One region of the Kitasatospora sp. NPDC030952 genome, then DNA from elsewhere that is predicted to be linked to it. Evidence: riboswitches for the same ligand, from Rfam matches in the RefSeq annotation. Region 1 holds a riboswitch; the other holds the start of a gene.

Region 1 (3,834 bases):
GGTGCTCGCCGGTGCGGATGGTGAGGCCGTGCTCGGGCAGGTCGCCCGGGTCGCCGCCGTCGGCGAGCCAGCAGGCCACGGCGGAGCCGAGCAGCAGTGGGTCGAGGACGGGGTCGGGGTCGGCGAAGGCCGGTTCGGCGCGGGCCTCCAGCAGCAGGCCGGTGCGCAGCCGGAGGACGTGGCGGGCCGGGCCGAGGGCGGCCACCGCGACGGCGAGGCCGGGGAGTTCGGCGGCGGTGTCGGCGAGCCAGTGGATGGCCGGGAGCTCCGCGTACGGCTCGGTGCGGGCGAGGACTTCGGCGGTGTAGCGCAGGGCGTCGCCGGGGTGGTCGTCGGTGAGGGCGTGGAAGCCGCGCGGGGTGTGGTCGTCGGGGCGGAAGGGGTAGCGCCGCAGGCTGACCTCCGTCCCCTCGCTCTTGCCCTCGACGTCGTACGCGGTGGGCCGGTCGGTGCTTCCGGGCTGGGGGACGGGCCGGGGGTAGGGCGGCAGGGCCGGTTCGCCGGCGGGTTCGTCGAGGCCGTCGAGGAAGGAGTAGAGCAGGGGTCGCAGGATCCGGGCGGAGGCGCCGCGGTGGGCGAGGGAGCGGTCGGTGAGGTCGGTGAGCCCGGCCGGGTCGGTGGTCAGGGCGTGTTCGAGCTGGGCTGCGAGGTCGCCGTCGGGGTCGAGTGCGGGCGCGGCCTGGCCGAAGGCGTAGCTGGGGGAGTGCGGGTCGAGTTCGGCGGCTCCCGTGGCGACGAGCAGGGTGCGGCGTGCCAGGGCGGCGCCGTAGACGGAGACCGAGCCGTGGTCGCCGATCAGGCAGTCGGCGGCGACGAGTGCGGCCTGCCAGCCCTGGTGGGGCGGGATGAGGCGAAGGCCCATCCGGCGGGCGTCGTCGAGCAGGGCCTCGGGGTCGTGCCGGCTCCAGATGTTGGGGTGGAGCACGACGGCCACCGTGTACTCGTCGGCGGGCAGCCGGCGGACCAGGCGCTGGGGGAGGTCGGGGTGGCGGCCGAATAACGAGTGTTCGCTCCAGGTGGAGTTGACGACGACGAGCCGGCGGCCGTCGACGGCGCCGAGCGCGGCGCGGTAGCCGTCGCGGGAGCGTTCGCTGCGCAGGATCCGGTCGAAGCACGGGTCGCCGACGACCCGGGCGACGTCCAGGGCCTCGGGGCAGGAGGTCCGCAGCCGGTCCAGCTGTTCGGGGTGGGAGAGGCCGAGGACGTCGACGAACACCCGGCCGTGGTGGGTGAGTTCGTTGCGGGAGAGGCCGGCGGCGGTGACGGTGTCGCCGGTGGACTCGGTGACCAGGCGGTTGTAGCCGGCGCCGTGCGGGAGGACGACCAGGCGGGCGTCCAGGCGGTGCATGGAGGCGTGGACGGCGCAGGCGACGGCGAGGTCGAAGTGGCGCCGGACGGCGTCCTCCCAGTCGAGCACGGTGTAGCCGGGCAGGCCGTGGAGGTACTCGTCCAGGGCGCGGTCGGCGAACGCGGAGCCGGGGTTGACGGTGAAGTACCGCTCGATGCCGTCCGGGTCCAGCAGGGCGAGGACGTCCAGGACCCGGGTCGCTGAGGTGAGGGTGCGGGCGACCGCCAGCACGCGGGCCTTGACCGGGCGGGTGTTCCAGCGGTCGGCGGGCCAGACGTGGGGGTGGGACGGCACATCGTGATCGTACTCATCCGGCCGCGTCTCGGCGTGGTTTGTCGGGGGCCGGTCGGGTCGTCAGCCCACCGCCGCGGTCGGCTCGTCGTGCTCGGCGGCGGCGCACTCGTCGAGGAGGGGGCGCATGGCGTCGTCCACGAGCCGGTAGCGCACCACGCGTCCGTCCTTGTCGCCGGTGACCACGCCCGCGGTGCGGAGCAGTCGCAGGGCCTGGGAGACGGCCGGGTCGCGCATGCCGGTGGCGACCGCCAGGTCGCTGACGGCGAGCGGGCCGGCCCGGTGGAGGGCGAGCAGCAGGGCGAGCCGTCCGGGGTCGGAGAGCAGGGAGAACCGCTCGGCCCAGGACCGGACGTGGGCGGTGTCCCCGATGGCGGCGATGGCCTCGCAGACCCGGTGTCCGTCGATGGTGCGGTGGCCCGCGCGGTCGGCCGGTACGAGATGCATGCGGACATTCTGGCAGCTCACCACCTGTGATCCTGGACACCTGCACAGGTGCGCAGCCTTGCGGGGGTGTGGTGCTACCCCTACGGTGTTCCCCGCCGTGGTGCTCGGGAAGACCGGTGACGGACCCTCAACAGGTCCCAGTCCGGAGCGGCCCTCGCCACTGTGATCGGGGGACAGTTGTCCGGACCCACATGCCACTGGGCGCCTCGTGCGCCTGGGAAGGCGGGTCCGGAAGCCCCGTAAGCCAGGAGACCGGCCACGGCATCTCACGAAGTCATTCCACGAGGTGCTGGAGCGTGATCCCGAGATGACCCTGCCCGAAACCGCCACTCCCGCCGAGGCGGCGCCCCCCTCCGTCCTGCCCACCTTCCGCTGGAAGCGCGAGGACACCCTCCGGGCCGCCGGGCTGATGGGGGTGATCCTCGCCATGCACGTGGTCGCCTTCGGGACGTTGGTCTTCCTGGTCGCGCCCCACGACTACGCGGTCGGCACCCAGGTGTTCGGGGTCGGCCTGGGCATCACCGCGTACACCCTCGGCATGCGGCACGCCTTCGACGCCGACCACATCGCGGTGATCGACAACACCACCCGCAAGCTGATGGCGGACGGCAAGCGGCCGGTCTCGGTGGGCTTCTGGTTCGCCCTCGGGCACTCCTCGATGGTGGTGGTGATGGCCGCCCTGGTGGCGGGCGGCGCCCAGCTGGCGAACACCCTGATGGACGACGACTCGGCCACCCACAAGTGGCTCGGGCTGGTCGGCACCACGGCCTCCGGCGCCTTCCTCTACCTGATCGGGGCGCTCAACCTGGCGGCGCTGCTGGGCATCCTCAAGGTGTTCCGCTCGATGCGGGCCGGGAAGTACGACGAGGCGGAGCTGGAGGAGCACCTCAACTCGCGCGGTTTCATGGCCCGGATCCTGAACCGGGCGACCCGTTCGATCACCCGGCCCGGGCAGATGTTCCCGGTCGGCATGGTGCTGGGCCTGGGCTTCGACACCGCGACCGAGGTCACCCTGATGGTGATGGCCGGTTCGGGCGCGGCGGCCGGGCTGCCCTGGTACGCGATCGTCTGCCTGCCGCTGCTGTTCGCGGCCGGGATGAGCCTGTTCGACACCCTGGACGGGACGTTCATGAACTTCGCGTACCAGTGGGCCTTCTCCAACCCGGTGCGCAAGGTGTACTACAACCTGACCATCACCGGGCTGTCGATCGCGGTGGCCTTCATCATCGGCACCATCGAGCTGGTCGGCGTGCTGCACGAGAAGCTCGACCTGACGGACCCGGTGACCGGGTTCATCGCGGACATCTCGCTGGACAACGTCGGCTACGCGATCGCGGGGCTGTTCGTGGTGGTGTGGGCGATCGCCATCGGCTACTGGAAGCTGGCCGGCGTCGAGAAGCGCTGGACGCCCGAGAAGCAGTCCTAGCGCCCGGTGGTCAGGCCGCCGCGCTGAGCCCCTGCTCGCGCACGCCGGAACGGCGCCTCCCCGACCCGGGGGAGGCGCTGTTCCGGCGTTGTGGTCAGTGCCGGTCGCCGTAGCGGCGGCGGAACTGCTCGACCCGGCCCGCGGTGTCGAGCACCCGGGACTGGCCGGTGTAGAAGGGGTGGCTCGCCGAGGAGATCTCGACGTCGATCACCGGGTAGGTGTTGCCGTCCTCCCACTCGACCGTGCGGTCGCCGGTGACGGTCGAGCGGGTGAGGAAGGCGAGGCCGCCGACCTTGTCGCGGAAGACGACCGGGCGGTAGGC
Region 2 (3,834 bases), on a different contig from region 1:
GACGGACCATCCGCTCGGAGGCGCGGCGGCCGACCACCAGGACGGCGGCCCCCACGGCGGCGGCCGCCACGATGGCTGCGGTTCCCCAACGCATTTCGTTCCCCGCTCTTTTGCACGGGTCCGCTGCGCGGACCGGACGGTGTTCGAGGAACAGTCCATCGGGGGGGTGGGGGGCTGGCCACTGGGCTGGGCTGTCTGGGGGACGGGGGGCCGCTGCGCGGGGCTGTTGTTGGGGGGTGGGCTTTCGGGAGGGTGGGTGGCCGGGGGCGGTTCCGGGGGTGGGCGCTCCGGGGGCTGGATGATTTTCCGACTGCCGACCCTCGTGGTGGGGGGTTGGGCGCCGTGGGCGGTCTGAAAATCACCCGTCACGCCCCTCTCCGCACCCACCCCCTCCACCGCCCCCTCCCGCAGCGCGTCCCTCTCGCCTTGGTCGGGTGGGGAGGGGGAGGGGGTGAGGTGGGTGGGTGGGTGCTGGGGGTGAGGGGGTGGGTGGGGGTAGTTGCTGGGGGTGGGGGTGTTGCGGGCGCGCGGGCTTTGCCCTGCGCGCCCGATGGGGGTGGGTGTGGAGGTGTGGGCCGGTCAGATGGGGATGGTGGGGTGGTGGGTGCTGAGGAGGTGCCAGAAGCGGGGGGTGAGGGGTGGGGTGGGGGTGCGGGGCTGGGTGGTGGCGCCCCAGTGGGTGGGGATGTGGTGTTCCTGTTGGAGGAGGGGGAGGACGGCGGCGAGGTCGGCTTCCGGGACGGGGACCAGTCGGGCGAGTGGGCGCAGGTGGGGCTGCCAGCGGCCGGCCACGCACTGGCGGAGCAGTCGGTCGAGGGCTTCGCGGCGGCCGGTGGCCTCGACCAGTTCGGTCAGTCGCAGGCCGAGTACCTGGGCGAGGGCGTGGGTCTGGTCAGGGTCGCCGTCCCAGTGGCCGGTCAGTTCGGCCTGCCGGTAGGTGGGGAGTGGCATTCCGATCCGTTCGGCGACGGTCTCCTGGGGGAGTTCCCGGGACAGGCGGTGGTCCCGCAGGGTCACCGGGCGGCCGTCCATCAACTGGTCGGCCGGGCACCAGAGGGCGCGGGCCAGGGCGATGAACTCGGCTTCGCCGGGCCGCAGCTCGCCGTTCTCCCAGGCGAGCACGTGGCTGGGGAGCAGCCGTACGCCGTGCGCGGCCATGCCCTCGGCGACCTGCTCGGGGGTCAGCCCGAGGCCGGCCCGGTGGGCGCGGGCGGCTCCTGGCGAGAACGGCACCGGGGCGGGGGTGGCGGCGGGTGGCTTTCTGCGGCGCATGGCACCGAACGTAGGTGCGGCCGGCGGCGCGTCCCCAGCCGCCGAACGCACGAAGCGGGGCCGGTCGGCGCTGCTCCGCGCTGGGCGATCGCACAGGGCGGGCGCGTGTACGTCGTGTGACCAACCCCTCCGTGACCTCGGTTGACTCCCGGTTCGGGCGCGTGATGGGATCCTGGGGCCAAACGGAGGCATGGAGAGGAAGCCGGTGCGAGTCCGGCGCGGTCCCGCCACTGTCACCGGGGAGCACCCTCGGAATCGCCACGGCGGGTCGTCAGGAGCCGCTGGAAGGCCCGTGGGTGCGTCCGACCCGGAAGCCAGGAGACTCTCGCCACCGGTACGTCGATCCAGGGCGCGGACCCTGAGTGAGGACACCCACGCGATGCAGGCTGCCCCACCGAAGACGGACCCCCGGACAGGGCCTAGCCGCCCGCTGCCGTGCGCCCGCTGACCCGCGCCGCCGCCTTCGCGCTGGGCGCCGTCGCGGGCTACGCCGCCGACACCCGTTTCGCCGACCCGCGCCGCGGCCATCCCGTCGCCCTGTTCGGCAGCGCCGCGATCCGGCTGGAGCGGCGCCTGTGGCGCGACCACCGGGCCGCCGGGGCCGGGTACACCGCGCTGTGCGTGGGCGCGGTCGCGGCTGGGGCGCTCGTCCTGGACCGTACGGTCGGGCGGCGTCCGCTGGGCCGGGCGGCGCTGGCGGCCGCGGCGACCTGGACGGTGCTCGGCGGGACCTCGCTGACCCGGGAGGCGCGCACCATCGGACGCTCGCTCGCCGCGGGCGACCTGACGGCGGCCCGGGAGCGGCTGCCGCACCTGTGCGGGCGGGATCCGAGCGCGCTGGACGAGCAGCATATCGCCCGGGCGGTGGTCGAGTCGGTGGCCGAGAACACCGCCGACGCCGTGGTGAACGCGCTGACCTGGGGCGCCCTGGCCGGCACCCCGGGCCTGCTGGCCTTCCGCGCGGTGAACACCCTGGACGCCATGGTCGGCCACCGCTCGCCCCGCTACGCCCGGTTCGGCTGGGCCTCGGCCCGGCTGGACGACCTGGCGGGCTGGCCGGGCGCCCGGCTGACGGCGCTGCTGACGGTGGCCGCCGCGCCCGAACCCCGTACCGCCTGGCGGGTCTGGCGCCGGGACGGCTCCGCGCACCCGAGCCCCAACGCGGGCCAGGCCGAGTCGGCCTTCGCGGGGGCGGTCGGCGTGCGGCTGGGCGGGAGTCTTCGGTACCCGCACGAGCCGAAGGGCGCGTCGGCTCCGGGTCACGAGCGCCCGGGGGCGGGTGCGGAGCCACAGTCGCGGGTGGAGCACCGGCCGGTGTTGGGGGCGGAGTTCCGGCCGGTGACGGTGGACGACATCGAGCGGGCCTGCACGCTGTCCCGGCGGGTGGGCGCGCTGGCGCTGGGTACGTCGGTCGCGGGGCATCTGGTGGTCCGCCTGTGGATGAGGAGGGGTAGGGCATGAGCAACGCACTGCTGGTCGCGGGGACGACCTCGGACGCGGGCAAGAGCGTGGTGACGGCCGGGATCTGCCGGTGGCTGGTCCGCCAGGGTGTCCGGGTGGCGCCGTTCAAGGCGCAGAACATGTCGCTGAACTCCTTCGTCACCGCCGACGGCGCCGAGATCGGCCGCGCCCAGGCGATGCAGGCGCAGGCCGCCCGGGTGGAGCCGGAGGCGGCGATGAACCCGGTGCTGCTGAAGCCCGGGGCGGACGGCCGCAGCCAGGTGGTGCTGCTCGGCCGGCCGGTCGCCGAGGTGGGGGCGCTGGACTACCGGGAGCGCAAGCCCGTCCTGCTGGAGCGCGCCCTGGAGTGCCTGGCGGACCTGCGCGCCCGCTACGACGTGGTGGTGTGCGAGGGCGCCGGCTCGCCCGCCGAGATCAACCTGCGCGACCGGGACATCGCCAACATGGGCCTGGCCACGGCCGCCGCGCTGCCCGTGGTGGTGGTCGGGGACATCGACCGCGGCGGGGTCTTCGCGGCGATGTACGGGACGCTGGCGCTGCTCTCGGCGGAGGACCAGCGGCACGTCGCGGGCTGGTTCGTCAACAAGTTCCGCGGCGACGCCCGGCTGCTGGCGCCCGGGCTGGAGATGCTGCACGAGCTGACCGGCCGTCCGGTGCTGGGCACCCTGCCGATGCTGCCGGGCCTGTGGCTGGACGCCGAGGACTCGCTGGACCTGTCCACCGTGGTGGACCGGGCGGACGGGCCCGGGCCGCTGGGGGCGGACGTGCTGCGGGTCGCCGTGGTGCGCTTCCCCCGGCTGTCCAACTTCACCGACCTGGACGCGCTGGCCCAGGAGCCCGGCGTGCTGGTGCGCTGGGCGACCCGGCCGGAGGAGCTGGCCGACGCCGACCTGGTGGTGCTGCCCGGCACCCGGGCCACCGTCGCGGACCTCGCCTGGCTGCGTGAGCGCGGGCTGGAGCCGGCGCTGAAGGCGCGGGCGGCGTCCGGGCTGCCGATCCTCGGGGTGTGCGGCGGCTACCAGATGCTGGCCCGCTCGATCGAGGACGAGGTGGAGTCCAAGGCGGGTGCGGTCGACGGCCTCGGGCTGCTGCCGACCCGGG

What was found. A riboswitch is a leader RNA that binds a small molecule or an ion and turns the genes downstream of it on or off. The one in region 1 is predicted to bind cobalamin.
Region 2: it holds a riboswitch for cobalamin, as region 1 does, so the genes downstream of both, ACZ47G_RS18835 (cobalamin biosynthesis protein) here and nicT (Nickel transporter NicT) in region 1, are expected to answer to the same signal.

Annotation. Positions count from the first base shown of each region.
Region 1 is NZ_JBVIFM010000011.1:216,120-219,953, forward strand. It holds gene ACZ47G_RS21075 (hypothetical protein) at 1-1,642, opposite strand, end outside; gene ACZ47G_RS21080 (ArsR/SmtB family transcription factor) at 1,703-2,086, opposite strand; cobalamin riboswitch at 2,168-2,361, shown strand; gene nicT (Nickel transporter NicT) at 2,394-3,512, shown strand; gene ACZ47G_RS21090 (type B 50S ribosomal protein L31) at 3,607-3,834, opposite strand, start outside.
Region 2 is NZ_JBVIFM010000010.1:10,200-14,033, forward strand. It holds gene ACZ47G_RS18825 (alpha/beta hydrolase family protein) at 1-94, opposite strand, end outside; gene ACZ47G_RS18830 (helix-turn-helix domain-containing protein) at 580-1,272, opposite strand; cobalamin riboswitch at 1,469-1,596, shown strand; gene ACZ47G_RS18835 (cobalamin biosynthesis protein) at 1,708-2,733, shown strand; gene ACZ47G_RS18840 (cobyric acid synthase) at 2,730-3,834, shown strand, end outside.